Regions from separate parts of the Sinobaca sp. H24 genome, predicted to be linked through region 1. Evidence: a T-box and tRNA genes for the amino acid it is inferred to sense, from the RefSeq annotation. Region 1 holds a T-box; the other regions hold tRNA genes.
The links. A T-box is a leader RNA that pairs with one kind of tRNA and senses whether it is charged. The one in region 1 lies ahead of tyrS (tyrosine--tRNA ligase), so its partner is inferred to be a tRNA-Tyr.
Positions count from the first base shown of each region.

Region 1 (9,349 bases):
ACTTTCCGGTGAAGCATCCTGTCCTTCATCAGCACCATTAGTGTCTTCTTCCGGTTCTGTTGAACTCTCATCAGATGAATCTTCCTGGGTTTCCGAGTCTTCCTCATTAGTGGCGGGGGAGGACTCATTATTATCCTGGCTTTCTTCTTCTGAACTGCTGTCACTGCCGTTATCATCCTCATCCTCTGACTCATTTGTACCGGAGGAAATTCCTGTACTTGCAGAGTCGGAGGACTCTCTTCCACGTGTGTCTACAGCTCTAACTGTATAGGAGCCGGAGCCCGGGGAAGCAGAGGTGTTGTCTTTTCCTACAATGGTATCTTCTACACTGCCGCCTTCATAAACTCTGTAGCCGACAATATCATCATCCGAATGTTCCGACCATGTAAGATCAGAGCCGCTGCTTGATACACCTGAAACAGCATCAGGGGTGTTTTCGTTATCCGGTGCTTCCCGATCGACGGTAATATCACCGATGTCTCCAGGGAAGTACTCTTCCGGATTATCAATGTCGTCGAAATAATCTTCATTCATGATAATTCCCGATAGAGTAAAATCTTCAGGTGTTTCTTCATAGGCAGTATACGTACTTCCATCAATTTCAACGAGTTCGCCTTCCTGAAGGCTGTCGTCTTCTTCTGTCGGTACAAATTCTTCATTCATTAGATCTGTTACAGCTAATCCGGCTTCTTCACACATTGGAGAAACAAGCAGGCCGGATAAACCGCAGATTTCCTGTTCAACGATGCCGTCCGGCTCGTCAAACGTGCTGTCTGTATTAACAGCATCCGGATTGGCCTCATTGGCAGCATTCATTAAATCAGCCCATATGTTCTGGGTTCGCTCGCTGTAGGAATATCCGTTATAAGAGTTTTCCAGCTGATTTTGCTGCTCTCGGTTATCATAACCGAGCCATAGTCCCATAGTGACTTCAGGATTCATTCCTACAAACCAGGCATCTACCTGATCAGAGGTTGTTCCTGTTTTACCAGCCCAATCGCCTTCTGCATCCAAATAGGAGGAAAGCTGGGATGCCGTTCCGGGAGACTCAAGAACATCACGAAGCATATCAACCATTAGATAGCTCGTCTGTGGAGAAAATATCTCCGTTTCCTCTGTTTCATGCTCGTAGGCGACTTCACCATCGCTTTTCTTTTCAATTCGTTCTACCATATAGCTTTCGTGGTACTGGCCTTCATTGGCAAACGTAGAGAAAGCGTTGGTGTTCTGCGAAACAGTCACCCCGTTTTCAAGTCCGCCTAAAGCGGTTGATTCTACAGGTTCTTCCTCCGAGAGCCGGGTGAAGCCGAGGCTTTCTAAATGTTCTTTAGCTTCCTCCTGCTCCAGCTCCCAGAAGCTTCTGACGGCAGGGATATTTTGAGAGCGCTGCAGCGCCTCCCTTACTGGAATAAATCCTTCAAAGCCGCTGCCTGCGTTATTAATCTCTGTCCCTGTCGTATAATCTGTCGGCACATCGGCTACAGTAGAACCAGGGTGCAATTCTCCTTCATCCATCAATGGGCCGTAGGAAAGAAGCGGCTTCATCGTGGAACCATTCTGCCGGAAAGTCTGTGTAGCGTGATTCAGGTTTTGTGTATCGTAGTCTCTTCCGCCGACAAAGCTGATGATGGCTCCCGTTTCATTATTAATCATCATTGCGCCGACTTCTTCCTGCTCTGTTATATCTCCATTGGTACGATCCGGACCGAACCAGGTGGAGCTTTCAATGGATTCCTGCATGCCGTCGTAAATACTTTTGTCGATGGTAATATGAATGTCGTACCCGCCGATTGCAAGGTCTTCCCGTGCATCTGTCGTGTACTGTTCAAGCGTCTGTTCACGCTCTTCTTCATCCATTGCATCAAGATCTACCTCATCTTCTTCAAGCATTTGATCGCGCAGCATAGTAGATGCTTCCCGCTGAACTTCGCTTGTGATATAAGGATACTCATCTGTAACGGTGTCACTTGGTTCTGTTAGATTTTCCTCGATATCATAAGCCATTGCTTCTTCATGCTCTTCTTCTGTAATGTATCCTTTTTCGTGCATATCATTTAATACTCGATCCTTACGATTAAGTCCCGCTTCGAATTCTTCTTTAACGGTTCCATTATTCTCGAATGGAGTATAACCGTAAGGATTTTGGGGCATCCCTGCAATAAAGGCAGCCTGGGCAATATTAAGCTCAGATGCATCTACACCAAATACCCCTTCAGCTGCAGATTGAGCGCCTGCTATATTCAAGCCGTTCGCATTACGTCCAAACGGTACAAGGTTAAGGTAGGCTTCCAAAATTTCTTCTTTGTTCAAGTATTCTTCAAGACGAAGTGCAAGCAGGATTTCTTTTGCTTTTCTATCCAGGCTTACTTCATTTGTCAGAATTTGATTTTTAATAACCTGCTGGGTCAACGTGCTTCCCCCGGTCTGGACACTTGCATTGCTCATTTCCTGGTATGTAGCCCGGAATAAAGCAGTAGGCACGATGCCGTCGTGATCATAGAAATTTTCATCTTCTGTTGCAATAATGGCATGTACCAGATTATCGGAAATGTCTTCAAGCGGTACCTGCTTTCTTTCAATGTCAGCCGGAACGTTACCCAGTGATTCACCGCCGGCAAAGTACATATCGCTGGCTTGTTCATAATCATAAATCTCTGCGCGCATTTCCTCTTCATTTAGTGCTTCCTGGTCATCCACCAGCGATACAAAAAACCGGCACCGACTGAGCCGATAAATAGGATAAAAGAAATAAAAGCTATAACAGCAACCAGCACAATATTTATAATAATATTAGAACGGGAATAAGACTCTTCTCCAGCTGTTTTCCTCTAAACCAATCCACTCGTTTATTCGCTTTGTATAAAAATTTTTCATGCAGTGACCCCCTAAATTTCTAGATCATTATAGCATATAAAAGACCTATATTTAAACCGAAGGCATTCGGAAGCGAAGCTTGACATTGCTGAAAAAACCGTGTTAAATGAAGATTATCATAAAATAATAGAAAAGCGCAGACGAAATGAAGTAGCCTTTTTATCCCTGTAACAGAGAGCCGGCGGGTGGTGGAAGCCGGTACATATAAAAAAGCGAATTACGTTATCCGAGCTTCTTTAGTATATAAAGACGGCGGCCGCCGTTAACGGTTTGAGTGAAAAGCTTTGCTTTTAAAAAAGGGTGGTACCGCGGTAAACATCGTCCCTTTTATTAAAAGCGGGCTTTTTTGTTTGTCCGGTACCTGCGGCAGATGCGTTTAGGGTTCATTAAAAAAGGAGAGACACAATGACTATTTTACAGGATTTAGAACAAAGAGGATTAGTAAATCAGGTGACGGACCGTGAAGGATTGGAAGCTTTACTGCAGAATGAATCAATAACGCTTTATTGTGGATTTGATCCGACCGGCGACAGCCTTCATATTGGACATCTTCTCACCATTATTACAATGCGCCGTTTTCAGCTGGCGGGTCATAAGCCGCTTGCTCTAGTTGGCGGAGCTACAGGATTTATTGGGGATCCGAGCGGAAAGAGTGTTGAACGGTCGCTGAACGAAGAAGAAGTAGTGAAAATGTACAGTGATAGAATCCGCACTCAGCTGCAGAGACATCTTGATTTTACAGGAGACTACGGGGCAGAAATTGTAAACAACTTTGACTGGATAGGAGAAATGAGTGTTATTACTTTTTTACGAGATGTTGGAAAGCACTTTGGTGTGAACTATATGCTCTCCAAAGAATCCGTGGAATCCCGTATTAAAAACGGTATCTCTTTTACAGAATTCAGCTACCAGATTCTTCAGTCTCTGGACTACCTTCATCTTTTCAAGGAGAAAACTGCCGTCTTCAGATCGGGGGCAGTGATCAGTGGGGTAATATCACTGCAGGCCTGGAGCTTATTCGCAGGAAAAGCGCAGATGAGGAGCAGAAAGCCGAAGCTTTCGGTTTTACTATTCCTCTTGTAACAAAAGCAGATGGTACTAAGTTTGGTAAAACTGAGGGAGGAGCAATCTGGCTCGATCCTTCTAAAACGACCCCCCTATGAGTTCTATCAGTTCTTAATCAATACCGATGATAGAGACGTGATAAAGTTTTTGCATTACTTTACATTTCTTCCGGCAGAAGAAATAAAAGAATATGAGCAGAAGATGCAGGAAGCGCCGGAAAAAAGAGAAGCCCAGCAGAAGCTGGCCGAAGAGCTGACAGCATTTGTCCACAGTAAAGAAGCGGTGCAGCAGGCACAGAATATCTCCGCTGCTCTTTTTGGCGGGGAGATGTGAAAAAGCTTTCCGCAGATGAAATTGCTCAGGGATTCAAAGACGTTCCTACTCATGAGGTGGAAGCGGACGAGGAGCCCGGCTTAATTGACACGCTTGTCGAAGCAAAACTTTCTCCATCTAAACGACAGGCGAGAGAAGATATTACGAATGGAGCCGTCTATATTAATGGGGAACGCTGCACGGAACTGAAAAAGCAATTATCTAGTGCAGATAAAATCGGCAGCAGGTACACTATTTTACGAAGAGGTAAAAAGAAGTACGCACTTGTATCATTTAAATAGAACAAAAAAAGCAGCCGGCTGGCTGCTTTTTTAGGCTGTTGAAAAGGTAAAGACATATTTTTATACAAATACCGAAGAGGGCGCTTTTGTCGGCTCGTTTGACCATCATGCTGCGAGGGAATCGTTACTTTTTTTAACATTATAAGAATTCAACATAATGGATAGAAAGGAAGCAATGGCTTCCCGGCAATAAAAAAAAGCAGCCAGCCGGCTGCTTTTTTTATTAACGGGAGTACCACTCAACGATAAGGGCTTCCGTAATTTCTGCAGGAAGTTCAGAACGCTCTGGGTAACGATCAAGCGAACCTTCCATTTTTTCTTCGTCAAAGCTGACAAAGTCAGGCTTGTAGCTGTTTACATCCAAAGCTTCTTTAATAGAAGTAAGGTTGCGTGACTTTTCGCGAAGACCAATAACCTGGCCTGGCTTTAAGCGGTAAGAAGGGATATCTACGCGCTTACCGTCAACAGTTACATGACCGTGGGAAACGAGCTGGCGTGAACCACGGCGTGTGCGTGCAAGACCGAGACGATACACGATGTTATCAAGGCGTGCTTCAAGAAGTACCATGAAGTTTTCACCGTGAACACCCTGCATTTTGCCTGCGATTTCAAATGTGCGGTGGAACTGACGCTCATTTAAGCCGTACATGAAACGAAGCTTCTGCTTCTCTTGAAGCTGAAGGCCGTATTCTGTAAGCTTCTTGCGCTGTGTAGGGCCGTGCTCACCTGGTGCATAAGGTCTTTTTTCTAATTCTTTTCCTGTGCCGTTAAGAGAAATTCCATAACGACGTGACTTTTTCCAAGATGGTCCTGTATAACGTGACATACAAGTAATCTCCTTTATAATAAAATAGTTGAAAAAAGAGCAACGTTGGTAATCTCCCGCTATGCCCATTTTATTTTCATGTATCTTCACCTCGACAGCTGGAGGGTACGCAATACACCTTACACTCCTAAGAGTAGCAGGAATAAAATGTAGAAAGATCGAACATGGCAGGCTTACCCTGGCTGTCTTTTTGCACAAAGATCATTATATCCTTTTAAAGCTGTCAAGTCAATAGAGATCAGACTTATTAAATATGCTTCAGCAGTACAGAGGCAAACTCTTCAAATATCTCCTGGTCTTCTTTTGTAAATCGGTTCTGCTCCGGGCTGTCAACGTCGAGTACGCCGAGAAGCACACCATCCTTTACAAGCGGCACAACGATTTCAGAAGCGGAGGCACTATCGCAGGCAATGTGACCAGGAAAAGCATGGACATCCGCGATACGCTGGGTTTCAAGGTTCTGCGCCGCAGTTCCGCATACACCCTTCCCCATTGGAATGCGGACACAGGCTGGCAGTCCCTGAAAAGGACCTAGAACGAGTTCATTTTCTTTTGGGGCATATAAATAAAAACCGGCCCAGTTTACCGAAGAAAAATGCTGGTATAAAAGAGCAGAAGCATTAGCCAGATTGGCCGTTTGCTCTGTCTCTCCTTCTAAAAGGGAATCAAGCTGTTTATTTATAAGGTGCATTGGGATCGTCTGCATCATCGATCTCTCCTTTATCTCTCATTATATAATGCGGCAGGGTGTAGTTCTGTCATTCCCTGGAATAATTCGGCGGGCTGATGGGCATCAGATCCATAGACCAGAGGGATGTGCTCGTTCAATGCTTCTTTTATGATCCATTCCGGCGGATAGGGCTCCGGCAGAGGGGTTTAGCTGTACCGGCTCCGTTATAATCAAGCTCCATATTTTCCTTTTTAACGGCGTGGAGAATCTGTTGAACCAGCTCGGTCGGATAGTGATTCATCGGGAATTTGCGCTGGAATTTGTGAACGAGCGTCATATGGCCGAGACGGCCGGGTTTAAATGGACCGAGATCAGTCTTCACGGAAAGCAGGACGGTTTGAAAGTATAATTGTGCCACAGCCTCTACCGACCCTGTCCGGGCTGCTAATGAAGCAAATACATCAGGACTGTAATCCATGCACGTGTATTCTCCATCAGCTAACAGAAAATGAGTGGAAAGAATACTGTCATCCAGGTAAGGGCCGTATGCATGAAGAAACTGTTCCGTTTCCTTTTCGTATCGTTCGATAAAATCAATTTCAAGTCCGGTTAAAATAGTAATATCGTTTTTGTATGTCTTTTTAACGCTTTCCAGCTTCAACAGGTAGTCTTCCAGATCGGACATGGACATCGCGCTGTCTTTATCCGGCACAGTATCTGTAAACCCCTCCGGGAGCGGCGCATGTTCGGCAAAAGTTAAAGTGGTAATACCGCCAGCTGCCGCTCTTTCAATGTATTCTTCGAGAGGTCGGTTTGTACCATGCGGACAATATGGCGTATGAACATGACCATCGCGCTTTGGTCTCATAAAACATCCTCCTTCCCGGATTTTTACTAATTAGATAATATTTCTGAAATATTTATGTAACCAACTCTCACACGAGAGCCTTTACATGTTATCATAAAGTCATTGATTAAAAAAATAAATAAACCATGAATACACGTCTTACAATGGAAGATGGCGTTCTTTGATAGAGAAGAAACAGCCGCTTCATTATTTATTCGTGTGTACATATAAAGATACAAGTAAGACCGCAGTAAAAATATATTTCAAACATATGTTGTTGAAACTGGAGTGAAAAATGCAATGGAGTTTATCCTTTTAGCTATTTTGGTGATAGTAGTAGCTGTTGTTATTTATGGAACCTTATCAAGAAGAAAAATATACAAAGATGTAGACAGGCTGGAAAATTGGAAAATTGAACTGGGAAGCAGGCCTGTTGCTGAAGAAATCGCCAAAGTAAAAGGATTGAAAATTTCCGGAGAAACGGAAGAGAAATTCGAGCTGTGGCGTAAGGATTGGGACGATATAGTCGGCGTACACATCCCCGATATTGAGAAAGCCCTCTACGACATTGAAGAACAGGCGAACAAGTATCGTTTTGGAAAAGCCAGAGAGCTGATTCATGCGGTAGAAAATCAGCTTCAGGACATAGAAGCACAAATTGACGCCATCTTTAAAGAAGTAGACGAGCTGGTTCATAGTGAAAAAGAAAATGAGGCGGGGATTACCGAAACGCAGGCAAGATATGATGCCATGTCGAGACATCTGCTTCAGCATTCTCTTTCTTTTGGAAAAGCTGCTCCAGTGTTTGAAGAGCGTAAAGCTGAAATGAAGCAGGCTTTAATCTCTTTTAACGAAGACAGGGAAGCAGGCAACTATACGTCAGCCAGACAGACCTTAAAACAGGTCGATCACGACCTGGAAGTACAGAATCAGCAAATGAAAGAAATCCCTGTATTATTGAAGGATATTGATATGGAGCTGCCTTCTGAACTAAGAGAGCTGCAGCGCGGGGTGGAAAATATGGAAAGCCAGGGCTACCCGCTCGGCCACCTTTCCCTGCACGAACAGATCGAAGAATACAAGCAGGAGCTTCCCGCTTTAAAGGAAAGCTGCGAAGAGTTTGAATTGGAAAAGGTAAAAGACAGAATCGAAGATATAAGAAAATTTATGGAAGCCACCTATGAAATGCTGGAAAAAGAAGTAGATGCCCGCGAAGGGGTCCAGGCAGAAATACCGCAGCTGGAAGAACAGCTGCGTAAATTAAAAGAAAAGCTGGCTGATCTGCAGCGTGAAGAAGCAAAAGTCGAAGTCAGCTATTTAATCCAATGGAAGACAAAGAGCAGCACGACAGGCTGGCAGTGAAGATGGATGAAGCGATTAGAAACTGGCGTTTGTTCCAGGATTCCAATATTAATCAAACCCAGACATTTTCAGAACAGCGCACCCAGCTTGAAAAACACCGGAAGGAATGGAGCGGTCTTACAAAAGAAATACAGCAGCTTAAAGACAGGCTGTATACGCTTCGTAAAGACGAAAAGAAAGCGCTGGATACTTTTGCATCTGTAAAGCGCCAGCTGCTGGAAGATGAGATGCTGCTGCAGCGCTCCTTTATGCCGAGAATTCCTTCTCCGCTTTTAAATGATCTGGATGATGCCGATGAACACGTAAAATCAGCAGAGCAGACGCTCGATGAGGTACCGGTGGAAATCGCACGTGCTAATGCAGATGTTGAAGAAGCAGATAAAAGCGTACGGCGTTTTCATCAGCGCCTGATTGCTACTCTCGAACAGGTAAAGCTTGCAGAACTTGCCATTCAATACGGGAATCGTTACAGAAGCAGCGATCAGGAGCTTCATGAACAATTTAATGAAGCGGAAAAACACTTTCATAAAGGCCGCTATGATGATGCTGTAAACACAGCTATTGGGGCAATGGAAAAAAAGAACTCGAATATACGTGAAGTGCTTCTTGAATTTGGAAAGCAGTAGAAAAAAGCCGTCTGGGAAAGACGGCTTTTTTTGCTGCGTGAAAACGCACATACTTAGTGAAATGTGATAGGATATTACGTTGAGAAGAGTATAATAAATGCTCATATAGATAAAACGGGAGGACGCCATGATTTATTTAGATAACAGCGCAACAACCAGGCCATGGCCGGAAGCGATGGAAACATTCGTAAAAGCGTCCACGGATTATTTTGCCAATCCCTCTTCCATGCACCAGCTTGGCCAGGATGCGGGGATGCTTCTTCATAAAGCAAGAGAGTCTGCTGCCGGCATGCTTGGAGTAGAAGGAGAAGAAATTGTCTTCACCTCAGGCGGAAGCGAATCCAATGCTCTGGCCGTACAAGGGACGATGTCCGCTCTTGCTTCCAGGGGGAGACATGCTATTACGACAGTGATGGAACACCCGTCTGTGTTGAAACAGTTTCAGCATTTAGAAAAGCAGGGGGC
Region 1 is NZ_JALBWT010000022.1:39,234-48,582, forward strand. Features, by position in the region: gene MMY81_RS22235 (transglycosylase domain-containing protein) at 1-2,664, opposite strand, end outside; T-box leader at 3,003-3,203, shown strand; partial or broken gene tyrS (tyrosine--tRNA ligase) at 3,280-4,553, shown strand; gene rpsD (30S ribosomal protein S4) at 4,777-5,379, opposite strand; gene MMY81_RS22250 (GAF domain-containing protein) at 5,627-6,088, opposite strand; partial or broken gene hisJ (histidinol-phosphatase HisJ) at 6,100-6,917, opposite strand; partial or broken gene MMY81_RS35645 (septation ring formation regulator EzrA) at 7,197-8,884, shown strand; partial or broken gene MMY81_RS22270 (cysteine desulfurase family protein) at 9,060-9,349, shown strand, end outside.

Region 2 (9,349 bases), on a different contig from region 1:
AAAACACAGGTCTCTGCGAAGCCGCAAGGCGAAGTATAGGGGCTGACACCTGCCCGGTGCTGGAAGGTTAAGAGGAGAGGTTATCCCCTTCGGGGAGAAGCTTTGAATTGAAGCCCCAGTAAACGGCGGCCGTAACTATAACGGTCCTAAGGTAGCGAAATTCCTTGTCGGGTAAGTTCCGACCCGCACGAAAGGTGCAACGACTTGGGCACTGTCTCAACGAGAGACCCGGTGAAATTATATTACCTGTGAAGATGCAGGTTACCCGCGACAGGACGGAAAGACCCCATGGAGCTTTACTGTAGCTTGATATTGGATGGTTGTACTGCTTGTACAGGATAGGTAGGAGCCTTGGAAACCGGACCGCTAGGTTCGGTGGAGGCGTTGGTGGGATACTACCCTGGCTGTACGACTATTCTAACCTCGGTCCGTGATCCGGATCAGGACAGTGTCAGGTGGGCAGTTTGACTGGGGCGGTCGCCTCCTAAACAGTAACGGAGGCGCCCAAAGGTTCCCTCAGAATGGTTGGAAATCATTCGCAGAGTGCAAAGGCAAAAGGGAGCTTGACTGCGAGACCTACAAGTCGAGCAGAGACGAAAGTCGGGCTTAGTGATCCGGCGGTCCCGTATGGAAGGGCCGTCGCTCAACGGATAAAAGCTACCCTGGGGATAACAGGCTTATCTCCCCCAAGAGTCCACATCGACGGGGAGGTTTGGCACCTCGATGTCGGCTCATCGCATCCTGGGGCTGAAGTAGGTCCCAAGGGTTGGGCTGTTCGCCCATTAAAGCGGTACGCGAGCTGGGTTCAGAACGTCGTGAGACAGTTCGGTCCCTATCCGTCGCGGGCGTTGGAAATTTGAGAGGAGCTGTCCTTAGTACGAGAGGACCGGGATGGACACACCGCTGGTGTACCAGTTGTTCCGCCAGGAGCATCGCTGGGTAGCTACGTGTGGACGGGATAAGTGCTGAAAGCATCTAAGCATGAAGCCCCCCTCGAGATGAGATTTCCCATCACGCAAGTGAGTAAGATCCCTTGGAGATGACAAGGTAGATAGGTCTGAGGTGGACGTGCGGCGACGCATGCAGCTGACAGATACTAATCGATCGAGGACTTATCCAAACACTTTTTCCATTCGGATGTCGCTATCCAGTTTTGAAGGAACCACCGGTTCCGATGTTGTCCGGTGACAACGGCCAAGAGGTCCCACCCGTTCCCATGCCGAACACGGAAGTTAAGCTCTTGTGCGCCGATGATAATTGGGGGGCGACCCCCTGTGAAAGTAGGACGTTGCCGGGCTTTATAATATTCCACAGTAGCTCAGTGGTAGAGCTATCGGCTGTTAACCGATCGGTCGCAGGTTCGAATCCTGCCTGTGGAGCCAATGGAGAGCTGTCCGAGTGGCCGAAGGAGCACGATTGGAAATCGTGTAGGCGGTGTTAACCCGTCTCGAGGGTTCGAATCCCTCGCTCTCCGCCATTACATATAGTTTTAGGCCCGTTGGTCAAGTGGTTAAGACACCGCCCTTTCACGGCGGTATCACGGGTTCGAATCCCGTACGGGTCACCAAATAATGGAGGATTAGCTCAGCTGGGAGAGCACCTGCCTTACAAGCAGGGGGTCGGCAGTTCGATCCTGTCATCCTCCACCATTTTTTATACATCGCGGGGTAGAGCAGCCTGGTAGCTCGTCGGGCTCATAACCCGGAGGTCGGAGGTTCAAATCCTCCCCCCGCAACCAAAATGGTCCGGTAGTTCAGTTGGTTAGAATGCCTGCCTGTCACGCAGGAGGTCGCGGGTTCGAGTCCCGTCCGGACCGCCATTTTATTTTTAAAGAAGTAGTTGTATTTTTCTAGTGACAGTATAAACTGTTCATAGAGAAAATATAAGCATGGCTCGATAGCTCAGTCGGTAGAGCAGTGGACTGAAAATCCACGTGTCGGCGGTTCGATTCCGTCTCGAGCCACCACTTTTTTTGCCGGTCTAGCTCAATTGGTAGAGCAACTGACTTGTAATCAGTAGGTTGAGGGTTCAAGTCCTTTGGCCGGCACCATGTGGAGGGGTAGCGAAGTTGGCCAAACGCGGCAGACTGTAAATCTGCTCCCTCTGGGTTCGGCGGTTCGAGTCCGTCCCCCTCCACCATTTTTATTCATATAGGGGTATAGTTTAACGGCTAGAACGGCGGTCTCCAAAACCGCAGATGTGGGTTCGATTCCTACTACCCCTGCCAATATTAATTATGGCGGTTGTGGCGAAGTGGTTAACGCACCGGATTGTGGTTCCGGCATTCGTGGGTTCGATTCCCATCAGCCGCCCCATTTTTATGTTGGGCTATGGCCAAGCGGTAAGGCATCGGACTTTGACTCCGTGATGCGCTGGTTCGAATCCAGCTAGCCCAGCCATTTATGCGGAAATAGCTCAGTGGTAGAGCACCACCTTGCCAAGGTGGGGGTCGCGGGTTCGAATCCCGTTTTCCGCTCCATTTTTAACGCGAGTCACACATAAAAGACCGCATTTCATAAATGGCGGCATAGCCAAGTGGTAAGGCAGGGGTCTGCAAAACCCCTATTCCCCGGTTCAAATCCGGGTGTCGCCTCCATACATCATTTTTCCTTTTAAACCTGCCGGGGTGGTGGAATTGGCAGACACACAGGACTTAAAATCCTGCGGAGGGTGTACCTCCGTGCCGGTTCGAGTCCGGCCCTCGGCACCAACTTCATTAATTTACTGACTTGGCGGTGTGGCGGAATTGGCAGACGCGCACGACTCAAAATCGTGTTCCAGAGTGCCGGTTCGATCCCGGCCACCGCTACCACTCATTTAATTATACGTAAACAGGTCCCGCTGCCGGGAGCTGTTTTTTTTTCTGTTGGTGGAAATAATGCAAAATACTAGATGATTTCATGATATAATAAAGAAATCATATATATTCATAATAGTAAGAATTTTCTAAATAATTTCCTTTTACATAAAAAGGGGGAATGCATATGAAACCTATAAAACCAGTTAAATCAAAAACATCTATAAAAACAAAAGATCTGCATGAAGACCTCCACATTAACTATACGTTAACACATACTATTCATTCGACGGTATTTGTGACATTTTTTTTCGAACAGAATGAGATTGAAGATTTTAAAACGATTATTTTAGAACGTCTTCCTGCAAATCACCAGACTTACATTGAAGAGAATATGAGAAAGTGGTTTGAAATTGCTGAGGAAATCAACCTGCATATTCATCACAAATATTAAACAATAAAACACACCCAGAGATGGATGTGTTTTGTTGTGTATATCGTTTTTAAAAAGAGAAAGCCGGCTGTTCTGCATCTAGAATGATAGTGGAAGCTTCTCCACTGTGTATTTGATGAAACATTTTTGAGGAGGCTGCCAAAAGCTTTACCGCTTCTTCTTTTGGAAGAGAGGGAGGAAGATAGAAAAGCTGGAGTGCTTCTTTACTTTCTATTGTTGTTTTTGTCCGGTGGGAATCAACAATAGGGCTTCCAAATGCTCCTTTATCATCAGCAGAAACAATTTTTCCTTCAAAATTATTGTCTCTTCCATTTAGTCCTTCATATGTATCGCTTTCCCCGCCGACTTTTATCGTTACGGTTCCATGTAATGCAGAAGCATCGTAAATTCCAACAGGAAGCATATACTGGATGGAAAAAAAGTTGTTTAAATCAACGGCAGAATGAACAAAAGAAAGAGCTCCGGTTTTTTTCACTGTTCGTGCCAGTGATTCATGGGAAGGGCGGTATCTGGAAGGATCGGTGCCAATCGCCTTGAAAATTTTCCTCCATTCTAAAATACCTTCTTTTTCTGTCAGAGGCAGCTCCTGCAGTTCCGTATGCATGGTTTCCTGATAAAACTGCAGCCGGCCTTTAATCATTTTAGGGGAGTCCCCAACTATGATATCCTTATAGTGAATCACTCCAATTTTTAGTCCGGGAGCTGTATCGAGTAAAGATTTATCGAGCAGGATTTGTTTAATCATATAAAAACTCCTTTGTCTCTTAATAAAATGAGTTTACTATAGTATGGAATGAAGAAAAAGGGGAGACGGCGATTGCCTGAAGAAACGCTGAAAGAAAAATCATATCCTACGCCAAAGAGATCGGTATTGATAAGGTTGGATTCGCTTCCGCCGATCCATTTCTAACGTTAAAAGATAGACTGATTACGCAGCAGCAGCTTCAGTATCAGTCTGGATTTGAAGAAAAAGATATAGAAAAAAGAACCCATCCCTCGCTGCTTATGGAAGAGGGAAGAACGATCATTTCTATTGCTCTTGCCTATCCGTCTAAATTAAAAAATGCACCCAAAAGTATAAAAGGAGACAGGCGGGGTATATTCTGTCGTGCTTCCTGGGGAGAAGACTATCATAACGTATTACGTAAGCGCCTCAGCAAGCTGGAAGAGTACGTGAAAGAATTAGATCCACAGGCACAGTGCCGGTCCATGGTGGACACAGGAGAGCTCTCAGACAGAGCGGTAGCTGAAAGAGCAGGTATCGGCTGGAGTGCTAAAAAACTGTGCAGTTATTACCCCGGAGTTTGGTTCCTATGTGTACCTGGGTGAAATGCTCACTACGCTTGCCATCGAGCCGGATGTTCCGTTGACTGATCAATGCGGATCGTGCAATATATGCGTCGATGCCTGTCCGACAGATGCCCTGATCCAGGGAGGACAGCTTGATGCCAATAAATGCATTGCGTTTTTTAACGCAGACAAAAATATGCTGCCGGAAAGATACCGCAAAAAAATCGGTAACCGTATATACGGGTGTGACACCTGCCAGCAGGTATGTCCAAAAAAACAAAGGGGTGGACTTTCACACCAAAAAGAATTCGAACCGGATCCGGAAACGGTTAAGCCTAATTTAAATTCCCTTCTGCATATGAGCAATAAAGAATTTAAAGAACGATTTGGTTCCATCGCTGGTTCATGGAGAGGCAAAAAGCCGATCCAACGTAACGCCGTTATGTGCATTAGGAAACTTTAAGAGGAATCTGCTGTGCCGGAACTTAATGAATTAATTAAAAATGATCCAAGACCAGTGATCCGCTCGTCCTGTGCATGGACTCTGGGACAAATTGGCACCCATGAAGCAATTGTAGGATTGGAAGAAGCTTATATGCTTGAACAGGAGTCCGAGGTTCTGGCGGAGCTGGAAACGGCTCTTGGTCTTCCAGTGAAATAGAAAAGGGGATGCTTGAATGACAAATATACTGTATTATACAGAAGTGACAAGCCCTATCGGTCCACTTACCCTATTTTCTTCCCGCAAAGGGCTGATGTCTATTAAATTTGCAGGCACCGCAGAATCCGTACCGTCCTTTAAGGTCTGGGCTGTGAGATACAAAGGCACCGATATTGAATTAGAAGAAAACGCGTCTGTTTTTAAAGAAGAAATCCAGCAGCTCAGAGAATATTTTGAAGGACACGTACAGATTTCGATGTAGCGTATGACTTGGAAGGAACGTCTTTTCAACAGGCGGTCTGGAAAGCGCTTATTGAAGTTCCTTACGGAAAAAACAGCTTCGTATAAAGAAATTGCTGCTGCTGCCGGTTCAGAAAAAGCTGTCAGGGCAGTCGGGAATGCCAACAATAAAAATCCTATTCCTATTATGATACCCTGTCATCGTATAATAGGAAGCAATGGAGCGCTCGTCGGATACGGCGGGGGACTTGATAAAAAACCTATCTCCTGGAAATAGAAAAAGAACAGACAGCTCAAGAACGGAAAGTCAGGTAGAGCGTTACAGAAAGGAAACATGCAATGAGCAACCATATCGTATTGTACCAGCCGGAAATCCCGGCTAACACCGGAAACATAGCGAGAACGTGCGCAGGAACCGGTACACATCTTCATCTGATCCGGCCGCTTGGATTTTCAACAGAGGATAAAATGCTGAAGAGAGCGGGCTGCGATTACTGGCCGGACGTTAAGATCCATTATTATGATTCTTTGAGGAACTGGCTGAGACCTTTCCGGACGGCATATTCTATTTTATAGAAACCGTAGGAAGCAGAACTTATTCCTCTATTGATTACAGCAGCAGAGAAGAAGACCTCTTTTTTGTATTTGGAAAAGAGACAAAAGGTATACCTCAGGAACTTATCGACCGCTATGCGGATCAATGCCTGAAAATACCGCAGAATGATTTGATTCGTTCCCCTGAATCTATCTAACACAGCGGCCATTATTATTTATGAAGTTCTGCGCCAGCGAGAATTTCCAGCAGCTCACATAAAACCACAGGCTCTTCTAAAGAGCCTGTGGTTTTATAAGATACGTTATCATTTTACTTTTTGTGCGCCTTTTCGTCAACGCCGGCAGTGAAAATAGAAGCTAGAAACATGACACAGATGCCAAGCAGCAGCAGAAGTTTCATCTTCATCGTCCTTTCTATGTATCAGTCTATGCTAATAGTATAACCTACTGATACCAGTGTGTGAAATGGTATCTGGATTACAGGTCTTTAAGTTGGTATAATGAATACAGAATCATTCGAAAAAACAGGAGGCATTAAATTATGTATGTAGTAATGAACGAATTAAATGTGCCGGCACCTGCGCGCGGCCAAATGAAAGAACGATTTGGAAAAAGCGCTGGAAATATGAAAGAGGTGGAAGGCTGCCTGGATTTCATGTTTTTAGAACAGGAAAAAGAAGATGCGCCGCTTGTCGTATTCACGAAGTGGGAATCTAAAGAAGCTTACCAGAACTGGCTTCACAGCGACCAGTTTAAGAACGCTCATAAAGAAAAGCGGGAATCCAAAGAGAAGAGCCCGGCTTCTGGAAGCGAATTAAAAGAATTTGAAGTCGTTCATCATTTATAATATAAAAGCCTGCAGCTCTGCTGCGGGCTTTTTAAAAGAAAAGGTTGCACTGCTATGAAAAATACATATTTAACAAGTCATTTTCCATTATTCGCCATTCTGCTTTTCAGTCTGTCTTTCGCTGTGTATACAGAGCGTCAGGTAAGCAGCTTTCTTCAGGATATTGGATTATATCAGGGCATGATGGAAGTTATGTCTGAAGCAGGTATCAAAATAAGTATTCTGCTGTTCTGCATGCTTTTTTATTTTATGCTGTTCGCTGCGTTTAAGCTGATAGCCGGAACCATTCTGGAGCTCTCCCTGCTGTTTTTTTCCAAAGATCAGGAGGGGGAGGCCCTGCAGAAAATCAGGGGAGGCAGCTGGATTTATCTGGGGGCCGGACTGATTTCGCTTCTGCTTGTTTCTTCTGCAGCGGCGCTTGGCGGTCTTTTTTTGACAGCAGCCATTGTTTATTTTACGTATTTTTTATTTCGGACAAAAGATTTCATTTCAGCTTCGGGTTTAATCGGGGTGTTGTTTCTACATGGAAGCTTTTGGACCGCTTTGTTTTTATCGATAGGCTATACCGGACTGCGCCTGTACAAACAGTTTTATAGAAAGTCTGCCTGTCTTGTAATGGATAAAAAATCAGGCGTCTCTGCTGCAGACTGCAGAGAGAGTCTGCCTGAATAACATATAAATCAAAAGATCATTCCATCACCTTTTTCCACCATACCAGGGCAGGCTTTTCGTTTTCGATTGCAGCAAGAGAGGCAGGCTGATCTTCGCCAATCCAGACTGCGGTGGTGTAACGTTCATTATACCCTGCAAACCACAAGTCTTTTTCCTCATTCGTTGTGCCCGTTTTTCCTCCGAACGATTCAGCATCTATTTTTGCTGCGGTTCCTGTACCGGATACTATAACTTCCTCCAGAAGAATCCGCATTTCCTGATTTGTTTCCTCCGACCAGACTATCTTTTCTTTATCTTCCCATTCGTAAAGCACTCTTCCTTCCTCGTCCTGGACGCTTGAAATAGCCCGTGCCGGCGTATAACTTCCATTATTGGAAAACGCAGTGTAGGCGTTCGTTAATTCCAGCGGGCTGACTCCCCGGCTGAATCCTCCCAAAGCAGAAGCGGGAGTATGGTCGGTCGAAGTTACGTTATCAAATGCAAAACCTTCCAAATAGGAAAAGGATTCGCTGATGCCGGTTTGTTCAAACAGGCGGAGGGCGGAGGTGTTGTAGGAAGCGGCAAGCGCTCTTTTCAATGATACCGGCTGGTTAAGGCCGTCTTGAGATACACAATACTCTTTAATACATATATCTTTTGTTTCCACCATTGATATAGAGGAGACGTCAAACGTTTCTATATAGGGCGCATAGACAAGAAGCGGTTTAATCGTGGACCCCGGCTGACGGTATGCCTGAAATGCCCGGTGAAATTCTCCATTTTGATAATTTTTCCCTCCAATGGCTGCAACTATTTCATGATTCAAATGATCAATTGTAACAGAGGCTCCTTCAGCAGCATCATTTGACAGAACAGAAGCGGCCGCCTCATTCTGGGCCGCTTGAAGGCCGCTGTCAAAATGCGTGTAGATATGAAGGCCGCTGTTCATCAGCTCTTCTATCCGCTTATCCAATTCTTCAGACACTGCCTGTTTATCATCTTCCGATGCTGTTTCCGCTTGTTTGGAGTATCCTTCTTTATCCGCAACAAGTTCACGGAATTCGTTTTTTACGAGATCTTCGTAATCCGGCGACAGCGAGGCTCTTGACGTTGGTTCTATTACATTAATAGGAGCATCCAGCGCCGTTTGATAGTCTTCTTCGGTGATCTTCTCTGTATCGAGCAGTTTCTGTAGAATCCAGCCCTGGCGTTCCAGCGTGTGATCCTTATTATCAATTGGATCGTAGTACGTGGGATTAGCGGGAACCGCCGCTAAAAAGGCTGTTTCTGCCAACGTAAGGTCGCTGCTCGATTTAGAGAAGTATGCCTGGCTGGCAGTTTCAAAGCCGTAAATACCACGGTTAAAATAAATAGTATTAATATACATTTCCAGTATTTCCGTTTTGGAATAGGTATTCTCCAATTCAACAGCATAAAGCACTTCTGCTATTTTACGCTCGTAGGTCTGGCCATGGTGAAGAAATAGGTTTCTGGCCAGCTGCTGCGTAATAGTACTGGCCCCTTCTTCAATAGAGCCCGCCTGAGCGTTAGCAAGTACCGCACGAAGGACCGCAGAGGCATCGAGACCTTTGTGTTCAAAAAACTGCTGATCTTCTGTCGAAAGAAATGCCTGCTTAACTACTTCCGGGGTTTTTGTCTGCTTTGTATACAGACGATTCTGTTCGTTATGCCATTCAGCAAGAACGTCATTTTGGGATGTATAAACAAAGCTGTTGGTCGGTATATGAAAAGTTTCTTTATCTATAAGATGATCCAGGGTTTGGGAAGGGGAAGTATAATCGTTACTCCCGCAACAGCTGCTGCCAGAAAAACAGTAAGCGCAAGAAGCATAAC
Region 2 is NZ_JALBWT010000016.1:81,283-90,631, forward strand. Features, by position in the region: rRNA gene MMY81_RS18890 (23S ribosomal RNA) at 1-1,120, shown strand, start outside; rRNA gene rrf (5S ribosomal RNA) at 1,181-1,297, shown strand; tRNA gene MMY81_RS18900 (tRNA-Asn) at 1,308-1,382, shown strand; tRNA gene MMY81_RS18905 (tRNA-Ser) at 1,385-1,477, shown strand; tRNA gene MMY81_RS18910 (tRNA-Glu) at 1,493-1,567, shown strand; tRNA gene MMY81_RS18915 (tRNA-Val) at 1,574-1,649, shown strand; tRNA gene MMY81_RS18920 (tRNA-Met) at 1,662-1,738, shown strand; tRNA gene MMY81_RS18925 (tRNA-Asp) at 1,743-1,819, shown strand; tRNA gene MMY81_RS18930 (tRNA-Phe) at 1,891-1,966, shown strand; tRNA gene MMY81_RS18935 (tRNA-Thr) at 1,975-2,050, shown strand; tRNA gene MMY81_RS18940 (tRNA-Tyr) at 2,054-2,139, shown strand; tRNA gene MMY81_RS18945 (tRNA-Trp) at 2,153-2,227, shown strand; tRNA gene MMY81_RS18950 (tRNA-His) at 2,240-2,315, shown strand; tRNA gene MMY81_RS18955 (tRNA-Gln) at 2,325-2,399, shown strand; tRNA gene MMY81_RS18960 (tRNA-Gly) at 2,405-2,479, shown strand; tRNA gene MMY81_RS18965 (tRNA-Cys) at 2,522-2,596, shown strand; tRNA gene MMY81_RS18970 (tRNA-Leu) at 2,621-2,710, shown strand; tRNA gene MMY81_RS18975 (tRNA-Leu) at 2,732-2,812, shown strand; gene MMY81_RS18980 (hypothetical protein) at 2,985-3,251, shown strand; gene MMY81_RS18985 (B3/B4 domain-containing protein) at 3,301-3,996, opposite strand; partial or broken gene queG (tRNA epoxyqueuosine(34) reductase QueG) at 4,095-5,202, shown strand; gene MMY81_RS34305 (hypothetical protein) at 5,219-5,464, shown strand; gene MMY81_RS34310 (methylated-DNA--[protein]-cysteine S-methyltransferase) at 5,516-5,719, shown strand; partial or broken gene MMY81_RS19000 (tRNA (cytidine(34)-2'-O)-methyltransferase) at 5,782-6,345, shown strand; gene MMY81_RS19005 (antibiotic biosynthesis monooxygenase family protein) at 6,539-6,844, shown strand; gene MMY81_RS19010 (DUF5366 family protein) at 6,899-7,516, shown strand; gene MMY81_RS19015 (transglycosylase domain-containing protein) at 7,533-9,272, opposite strand; gene MMY81_RS33435 (hypothetical protein) at 9,257-9,349, opposite strand, start outside.
Region 2: it has a tRNA-Tyr gene. The T-box ahead of tyrS (tyrosine--tRNA ligase) is inferred to sense a tRNA for this amino acid. The anticodon was not compared.

Region 3 (9,349 bases), on a different contig from region 1:
CGAATGGGGGAACCCACTATCGTTAATCCGATAGTATTTCTACCTGAACACATAGGGTAGATAAAGGCAGACCTGGGGAACTGAAACATCTTAGTACCCAGAGGAAGAGAAAGCAAATGCGATTTCCTGAGTAGCGGCGAGCGAAACGGAATCAGCCCAAACCAGGATGCTTGCATCCTGGGGTTGTAGGACACTCCATCGGAGTTATCAAGATCAGCGATAGGCGAAGCGGCCTGGAAAGGCCCGCAGGATACGGTAACAGCCCGGTAGCCGAAATCGCTGATCCTCCGGAGTGGATCCTGAGTACGGCGGGACACGAGAAATCCCGTCGGAATCCGGGAGGACCATCTCCCAAGGCTAAATACTCCCTAGTGACCGATAGTGAACCAGTACCGTGAGGGAAAGGTGAAAAGCACCCCGGAAGGGGAGTGAAACAGATCCTGAAACCGTGTGCCTACAAGTAGTCGAAGCCCGTTTATGGGTGACGGCGTGCCTTTTGTAGAATGAACCGGCGAGTTACGATCGTATGCCAGGTTAAGCCGAAGAGGCGGAGCCGCAGCGAAAGCGAGTCTTCAACGGCGTATTAGTATGCGGTCGTAGACCCGAAACCGGGTGATCTACCCATGTCCAGGGTGAAGGTAGGGTAACACCTACTGGAGGCCCGAACCCACGCAAGTTGAAAATTGCGGGGATGAGGTGTGGGTAGCGGTGAAATGCCAATCGAACTCGGAGATAGCTGGTTCTCCCCGAAATAGCTTTAGGGCTAGCCTCGGATAAGAGTCCTGGAGGTAGAGCACTGATTGGACGAGGGGCCCTTACCGGGTTACCGAATTCAGTCAAACTCCGAATGCCAGAGACTTGTTGTCCGGGAGTCAGACTGCGAGTGCTAAGATCCGTAGTCGAGAGGGAAACAGCCCAGACCACCAGCTAAGGTCCCTAAATCCGCATTAAGTGGAAAAGGATGTGGAGTTGCTTAGACAACTAGGATGTTGGCTTAGAAGCAGCCACCATTGAAAGAGTGCGTAATAGCTCACTAGTCGAGTGACTCTGCGCCGAAAATGTACCGGGGCTAAATGCGGTACCGAAGCTGTGGAGGATCCCCCATCGGGGGATCGTGGTAGGGGAGCGTTCCAGGGGCTGTAAAGCCAGACCGTGAGGACTGGTGGAGCGCCTGGAAGTGAGAATGCCGGTATGAGTAACGAAAAGAAGGGTGAGAATCCCTTCCGTCGAAAACCCAAGGTTTCCTGAGGAAGGTTCGTCCGCTCAGGGTTAGTCGGGTCCTAAGCCGAGGCCGAAAGGCGTAGGCGATGGAAAACAGGTTTAAATTCCTGTACCACCTCCTTTCCATTTGAGCAATGGGGGGACGCAGGAAGGTAGGGCAAGCGTGCTGCTGGATATGCACGTCCAAGCCGTTAGGCCGAAGAGCAGGCAAATCCGCTCTTCATCAAGGCTGAGCGGCGATGGCGAGGGAAATTAAGTACCGAAGTTCCCGATCCTACACTGCCAAGAAAAGCCTCTAGCGAGGAAAAAGGTGCCCGTACCGCAAACCGACACAGGTGGGTGGGATGAGAATTCTAAGACGCGCGGGAGAACTCTCGTTAAGGAACTCGGCAAAATGACCCCGTAACTTCGGGAGAAGGGGTGCTCTTTCGGGTGAATAGCCCAGGAGAGCCGCAGTGAAAAGGCCCAAGCGACTGTTTATCAAAAACACAGGTCTCTGCGAAGCCGCAAGGCGAAGTATAGGGGCTGACACCTGCCCGGTGCTGGAAGGTTAAGAGGAGAGGTTATCCCCTTTGGGGAGAAGCTTTGAATTGAAGCCCCAGTAAACGGCGGCCGTAACTATAACGGTCCTAAGGTAGCGAAATTCCTTGTCGGGTAAGTTCCGACCCGCACGAAAGGTGCAACGACTTGGGCACTGTCTCAACGAGAGACCCGGTGAAATTATATTACCTGTGAAGATGCAGGTTACCCGCGACAGGACGGAAAGACCCCATGGAGCTTTACTGTAGCTTGATATTGGATGGTTGTACTGCTTGTACAGGATAGGTAGGAGCCTTGGAAGCCGGACCGCTAGGTTCGGTGGAGGCATTGGTGGGATACTACCCTGGCTGTACGACTATTCTAACCTCGGTCCGTGATCCGGATCAGGAACAGTGTCAGGTGGGCAGTTTGACTGGGGCGGTCGCCTCCTAAACAGTAACGGAGGCGCCCAAAGGTTCCCTCAGAATGGTTGGAAATCATTCGCAGAGTGCAAAGGCAAAAGGGAGCTTGACTGCGAGACCTACAAGTCGAGCAGAGACGAAAGTCGGGCTTAGTGATCCGGCGGTCCCGTATGGAAGGGCCGTCGCTCAACGGATAAAAGCTACCCTGGGGATAACAGGCTTATCTCCCCCAAGAGTCCACATCGACGGGGAGGTTTGGCACCTCGATGTCGGCTCATCGCATCCTGGGGCTGAAGTAGGTCCCAAGGGTTGGGCTGTTCGCCCATTAAAGCGGTACGCGAGCTGGGTTCAGAACGTCGTGAGACAGTTCGGTCCCTATCCGTCGCGGGCGTTGGAAATTTGAGAGGAGCTGTCCTTAGTACGAGAGGACCGGGATGGACACACCGCTGGTGTACCAGTTGTTCCGCCAGGAGCATCGCTGGGTAGCTACGTGTGGACGGGATAAGTGCTGAAAGCATCTAAGCATGAAGCCCCCCTCGAGATGAGATTTCCCATCACGCAAGTGAGTAAGATCCCTTGGAGATGACAAGGTAGATAGGTTTGAGGTGGACGTGCGGCGACGCATGGAGCTGACAATACTAATCGATCGAGGACTTATCCAACAACTTTTTCCATTCGGATGTCGCTATCCAGTTTTGAAGGAACCAGCCTTGTCCGGTGACGATAGCCAAGAGGTCCCACCCGTTCCCATGCCGAACACGGAAGTTAAGCTCTTGTGCGCTGATGATAATTGGGGGGCGACCCCCTGTGAAAGTAGGACGTTGCCGGGCTTTATATTATTCCACAGTAGCTCAGTGGTAGAGCTATCGGCTGTTAACCGATCGGTCGCAGGTTCGAATCCTGCCTGTGGAGCCAATGGAGAGCTGTCCGAGTGGCCGAAGGAGCACGATTGGAAATCGTGTAGGCGGTGTTAACCCGTCTCGAGGGTTCGAATCCCTCGCTCTCCGCCATTACATAATAGCTTTTAGGCCCGTTGGTCAAGTGGTTAAGACACCGCCCTTTCACGGCGGTATCACGGGTTCGAATCCCGTACGGGTCACCAATAATGGAGGATTAGCTCAGCTGGGAGAGCACCTGCCTTACAAGCAGGGGGTCGGCAGTTCGATCCTGTCATCCTCCACCATTATTTACAACATCGCGGGGTAGAGCAGCCTGGTAGCTCGTCGGGCTCATAACCCGGAGGTCGGAGGTTCAAATCCTCCCCCCGCAACCAAAATGGTCCGGTAGTTCAGTTGGTTAGAATGCCTGCCTGTCACGCAGGAGGTCGCGGGTTCGAGTCCCGTCCGGACCGCCATTTTATTTTTAAAGAAGTAGTTGTATTTTTCTATTGATACAGTATAAACTGTTCATAGAGAAAATATATGTATGGCTCGATAGCTCAGTCGGTAGAGCAGTGGACTGAAAATCCACGTGTCGGCGGTTCGATTCCGTCTCGAGCCACCACTTTTTTATGCCGGTCTAGCTCAATTGGTAGAGCAACTGACTTGTAATCAGTAGGTTGAGGGTTCAAGTCCTTTGGCCGGCACCATGTGGAGGGGTAGCGAAGTTGGCCAAACGCGGCAGACTGTAAATCTGCTCCCTCTGGGTTCGGCGGTTCGAGTCCGTCCCCCTCCACCATTTTTTATTCATATATAGGGGTATAGTTTAACGGCTAGAACGGCGGTCTCCAAAACCGCAGATGTGGGTTCGATTCCTACTACCCCTGCCAATATTAATTATGGCGGTTGTGGCGAAGTGGTTAACGCACCGGATTGTGGTTCCGGCATTCGTGGGTTCGATTCCCATCAGCCGCCCCATTTTTGTATTGGGCTATGGCCAAGCGGTAAGGCATCGGACTTTGACTCCGTGATGCGCTGGTTCGAATCCAGCTAGCCCAGCCATTTATGCGGAAATAGCTCAGTGGTAGAGCACCACCTTGCCAAGGTGGGGGTCGCGGGTTCGAATCCCGTTTTCCGCTCCATTTTTTAACGCGAGTCCCACACATAAAAGACCGCATTTCATAAATGGCGGCATAGCCAAGTGGTAAGGCAGGGGTCTGCAAAACCCCTATTCCCCGGTTCAAATCCGGGTGTCGCCTCCATACATCATTTTTACCTTTATAACCTGCCGGGGTGGTGGAATTGGCAGACACACAGGACTTAAAATCCTGCGGAGGGTGTACCTCCGTGCCGGTTCGAGTCCGGCCCTCGGCACCAACTTCATTAATTCATTGATATGGCGGTGTGGCGGAATTGGCAGACGCGCACGACTCAAAATCGTGTTCTTAACAGAGTGCCGGTTCGATCCCGGCCACCGCTACCATTCATTTAATAGCAGCTCAACAGCTCCCACTGCCGGGAGCTGTTTTTTATATTTTTGAGTGGAAATAATACAAAATCCTGGGCTGTTTCATGATATACTTAGAGAAATCACATATATTCATAATAGTAAGAATTTTCTAATTAATTTCCTTTTACATAAAAAGGGGGAATGCATATGAAGCCGGTCAAATCAAAAACGTCCATAAAGACAAGAGATCTGCATAAAGACCTGCATATTAACTATACACTGACACATACGATTCATTCGACAGTATTTATAACGTTTTTTTTCGAACAGAACGATAAAGAAGACTTTAAAACGATTATTTTAGAGCGGCTTCCCTCGAATTACCGGGCTTATATCGAAGGTAATATTAGAAACTGGTTCACGATTCCTGAAGAGATAAATGTGTATATTCATCATCGATATTAATAATAAAAACACACCCAGGAATGGATGTGTTTTTATTGTTTAGGTTGTTTTCTGAAAGGAGAAAACCGTCTGTTCATCATCTAAGATGGCGACGTCAGCTTCTCCACTGTGAATTTGATGAAACATTTTGGCAGAAGCTGCTAAAAGCTTTTCCGCCTCTTTTTTTGAAAGAGAAGGGGGAAGATAAAATAATTGAAGTGCCTCTGTAGTTTCCGTTGTTGTTTTTGTCCGGTTGGAATCGACAATCGGGCTTCCAAAGGCTCCAATATCGTCGGAAGAAACGATCTTATCTTTAAATGTATTGGTTCTTCCATTTAGTCCTTCGTACGTGTCGGCTTCTTCGCCGATTTTTACCGTAACCGTACCTTTTAATGCAGAAGCGTCATAAATACCGGCAGGAAGCATATATTGAATAGAAAAAAAGTTGTTTAAGTCAACGGCAGAATGAACAAAAGAAAGGTTTCCGTTTTTCTTTACCGCCCGCGCAAGAGATTCATGAGAAGGGCGGTACCTGGACGGATCTGTACCTGCTGCTTTAAAAATATGGCGCCACTCTGCGATGCCTTCTTTTTCTATAAGCGGCAGATCCTGCAGTTCAGTGTGAAGCGTTTCCTGGTAAAATTGAAGACGGCCTTTAATCATTTTAGGAGATTCCCCAACTATGATATCCTTATAATAGATTGCTCCTACTTTCAGTCCGGGAGCGGCATGTAGTAAAGATTGATCGAGCAGGACATGTGTTAACATCGAAAAACTCCTTTGTGTCTTAATAAAATGAGTTTACTATAGTATGGAATGAAGAAAAAGGGGAGACGGCGATTGCCAGGAGAAACACTGAAAGAAAAAATCACATCCTACGCAAAAGAAGTTGGCATTGATAAAGTTGGATTTGCATCAGCTGATCCATTTCTAACATTAAAAGACAGGCTGATCACGCAGCAGGAACTTCAGTACCAGTCAGGTTTTGAAGAGAAGGATATAGAGAAAAGAACCCATCCTTCCCTTCTTATGGAGGAAGGCCGAACGATTATTTCTATAGCGCTGGCCTATCCCTCCAAATTAAAAGATGCCCCTAAAAGCAAAAAAGGAGACAGGCGCGGTCTCTTCTGTCGTGCATCCTGGGGAGAGGATTATCACCACGTATTACGAGATCGTCTCAGCAAACTCGAACAGTATGTGAAAGAATTAGATCCACAGGCGCAGTGCCGATCAATGGTGGACACAGGAGAGCTCTCAGACAGAGCAGTCGCAGAAAGGGCAGGTATCGGGTGGAGCGCTAAAAACTGTGCCATTATCACTCCGGAATTTGGTTCCTACGTGTATCTGGGGGAAATGCTTACATCACTTGTGATTGAGCCGGACATTCCGCTGACAGATCAATGCGGCTCCTGCAATATCTGTGTTGATGCCTGTCCGACAGATGCTCTAATTCAGGGAGGACAGCTTGATGCTAATAAATGCATTGCTTTTTTAACACAGACAAAAGATATGCTTCCAGAACGATACCGGAAAAAGATCGGTAACCGGATATATGGCTGCGATACGTGCCAGCAGGTGTGTCCAAAAAACAAAGGGATCGACTTTCATCATCAGAAAGAATTTGAACCGGATCCGGAAACGGTGAAGCCGAATCTGAACTCACTTCTGCATATGAGCAATAAAGAGTTTAAAGAACGTTTCGGGTCTATTGCCGGTTCATGGAGAGGAAAAAAACCAATTCAGCGCAATGCAGTTATCGCTTTGGGCAACTTTAAAGAAGAATCCGCCGTGCCGGAGCTTGTCGAATTAATAAAAAGTGATCCGAGACCGGTCATCCGTTCCTCCTGTGCATGGACACTCGGGCAGATTGCCACCCCTGAGGCCGTGGTAGGGCTGGAGGAAGCCTATATGCTTGAACAGGAAGCAGAGGTGCTGACAGAACTGGAAACGGCGCTTGGCCTGCAGTGAATACAGAAAGGGGATGCTTGAATGAAAGATATGCTGTATTATACAGAGGTGACCAGTCCTATCGGTCCGCTGACGCTGTTTTCCTCCCATAAAGGGCTGATGGCCGTAAAGTTCGCCAATGCTGAAGAAGCAGTGCCTTTATTTAATATATGGGCATTGAAGGTAAGAGGTGCTGATTTTGAATTGGAAGAAAGTGCATCAGCGCTTAAGGAAGCAATGAAGCAGCTCAATGAATATTTTAATGGGGAACGAAAGGACTTTTCAATTACGTATGATTTAGAGGGCACACCGTTTCAAAAAGCCGTATGGGAAGCACTCATTGATGTCCCTTACGGAAAAACGGCCTCATATAAAGAAATTGCGGCGTCTGCAGGCTCAGAGAAAGCTGTAAGAGCCGTAGGAAACGCCAACAACAAAAACCCAATCCCTATCATGATACCGTGTCACCGCATTATAGGAAGCAATGGGGCGCTTGTAGGGTACGGCGGCGGAATGAACAAAAAAATCTATCTGCTGGAAATGGAAAAAGAACAGATGAAACTACAGTTGGAAACTAAGTAGGCACGAGAGAAAGGAAACATGAAATGAGCAACCATATCGTACTTTATCAGCCGGAGATTCCAGCCAACACTGGGAACATAGCAAGAACCTGTGCAGGCACCGGCACACATCTCCACCTGATTCGCCCTCTTGGATTTTCCACTGAGGATAAAATGCTTAAAGAGCCGGCTGTGACTACTGGCCGGATGTTAAGATACATTATTACGATTCGTTTGATGAATTAACCGAAGTCTTCCCCAAGGGAATATTCTATTTTATCGAAACAGTAGGAAGCAGAACATATTCATCCGTTGATTACAGCAGAACGGATGAAGAACTTTTCTTTGTATTTGGAAAAGAGACAAAAGGAATTCCGCAGGAGCTCATCGACCGTTATGCGGATACATGCCTTAAAATCCCTCAAAACGACTTAATTCGTTCGCTTAATTTATCCAATACGGCAGCTATTATTATTTATGAAGTACTGCGCCAGCAGAATTTCCAGCAGTTAACGTAAAATGACAGGCCCTTTCAAAGGCCTGTCATTTTTACATGGTAACGTTATCAATTTTTACTTTTTGTGAGCCTTCTCATCCACTCCGGCGGTGAAAATAGAAGCTAGAAACATAACGCAGATACCAAGAAGCAGAAGTAGTTTCATATTCATCGTCCTTTCTTATGTAGCAGACTATACTCTTAGTATAACCTACGGATCCCGGTGTGTGAAATGGTATCTGGATTACCACTCTTTATGTTGTTATAATAAATAAAGAATCATTCGAAAAAACAGGAGGCGTCAAAACATGTATGTAGTTATGAACGAGTTAAATGTGCCGGCACCTGCGCGCGGTCAAATGAAAGAGAGATTTGGAAAAAGCGCTGAAAATATGAAAGAGGTGGAAGGCTGCCTGGATTTCATGTTTTTAGAACAGGAAAAAGAGGAAGCTCCTCTTGTTGTATTTACGAAGTGGGAATCTAAAGAGGCGTACCAGAACTGGCTTCATAGTGATCAGTTTAAGAATGCCCATAAAGAAAAGCGGGAATCAAAAGAAAAGAGCCCGGCTTCTGGAAACGAATTAAAAGAATTTGAAGTCGTTCATCATTTATAATATAAAAGCCTGCAGCGCTGCTGCGGGCTTTTTAAAAGAAAAGGTTGCCACCGTATGAAAAACATATTTAACAAGTCATTTTCCCTTGTTCGCCATTCTTCTTTTCAGTTTATCCTTTGCAGTTTATACAGAAAGGCAGGTAAGCAGCCTTCTCCAGGATATTGGATTATACCAGGGTATGATGGAAGTCATGTCGGAAGCAGGCATTAAAATAAGTATTCTATTGTTTTGTATGCTTTTCTACTTTATGCTTTTCGCGGCGTTTAAACTCGTAGCAGGAACCATACTCGAGCTTTCCCTGTTGTTTTTTTCAAAAGACCAGGAAGGGGAGGCACTCCGACAGATCAGAGGGGGAAGTTGGATTTATCTCGGTGCCGGCCTGATTTCGCTTCTTCTTGTTTCTTCAGCTGCTGCGCTTGGCGGTCTTTTATTACAGCTGCGATTATCTATTTTACTTATTTTCTTTTTCGAACCAGGCATTTTATCTCGGCCCCTGGATTAATGGGCGTACTGTTTCTGCATGGAAGCTTTTGGACCGTGCTGTTCTTGTCTATCGGCTATGCCGGTCTTCGTCTGTATAACAGCTTCATCGAAAGCCTTCCTGCCTTGTAAAAACCCCTCATTCCATTACCTGTTTCCACCATACCAGAGCCGGCTTTTCTCCCTCTATTGCAGAGAGAGAGGCCGGCTGGTCCTTTCCAATCCAGACCGCGGTAGTATAGCGTTCATTGTATCCGGCAAACCATAAGTCTTTTTCTTCGTTTGTCGTCCCGGTTTTCCCACCATAGCTTTCGGCAT
Region 3 is NZ_JALBWT010000021.1:27,946-37,294, reverse strand. Features, by position in the region: rRNA gene MMY81_RS21710 (23S ribosomal RNA) at 1-2,824, shown strand, start outside; rRNA gene rrf (5S ribosomal RNA) at 2,876-2,992, shown strand; tRNA gene MMY81_RS21700 (tRNA-Asn) at 3,003-3,077, shown strand; tRNA gene MMY81_RS21695 (tRNA-Ser) at 3,080-3,172, shown strand; tRNA gene MMY81_RS21690 (tRNA-Glu) at 3,190-3,264, shown strand; tRNA gene MMY81_RS21685 (tRNA-Val) at 3,270-3,345, shown strand; tRNA gene MMY81_RS21680 (tRNA-Met) at 3,359-3,435, shown strand; tRNA gene MMY81_RS21675 (tRNA-Asp) at 3,440-3,516, shown strand; tRNA gene MMY81_RS21670 (tRNA-Phe) at 3,590-3,665, shown strand; tRNA gene MMY81_RS21665 (tRNA-Thr) at 3,675-3,750, shown strand; tRNA gene MMY81_RS21660 (tRNA-Tyr) at 3,754-3,839, shown strand; tRNA gene MMY81_RS21655 (tRNA-Trp) at 3,856-3,930, shown strand; tRNA gene MMY81_RS21650 (tRNA-His) at 3,943-4,018, shown strand; tRNA gene MMY81_RS21645 (tRNA-Gln) at 4,028-4,102, shown strand; tRNA gene MMY81_RS21640 (tRNA-Gly) at 4,108-4,182, shown strand; tRNA gene MMY81_RS21635 (tRNA-Cys) at 4,228-4,302, shown strand; tRNA gene MMY81_RS21630 (tRNA-Leu) at 4,328-4,417, shown strand; tRNA gene MMY81_RS21625 (tRNA-Leu) at 4,439-4,523, shown strand; gene MMY81_RS21620 (hypothetical protein) at 4,698-4,955, shown strand; gene MMY81_RS21615 (B3/B4 domain-containing protein) at 4,995-5,702, opposite strand; gene queG (tRNA epoxyqueuosine(34) reductase QueG) at 5,775-6,902, shown strand; gene MMY81_RS21605 (methylated-DNA--[protein]-cysteine S-methyltransferase) at 6,924-7,463, shown strand; partial or broken gene MMY81_RS21600 (tRNA (cytidine(34)-2'-O)-methyltransferase) at 7,487-7,860, shown strand; gene MMY81_RS21595 (antibiotic biosynthesis monooxygenase family protein) at 8,246-8,551, shown strand; partial or broken gene MMY81_RS21590 (DUF5366 family protein) at 8,730-9,163, shown strand; gene MMY81_RS21580 (penicillin-binding transpeptidase domain-containing protein) at 9,171-9,349, opposite strand, start outside.
Region 3: it has a tRNA-Tyr gene. The T-box ahead of tyrS (tyrosine--tRNA ligase) is inferred to sense a tRNA for this amino acid. The anticodon was not compared.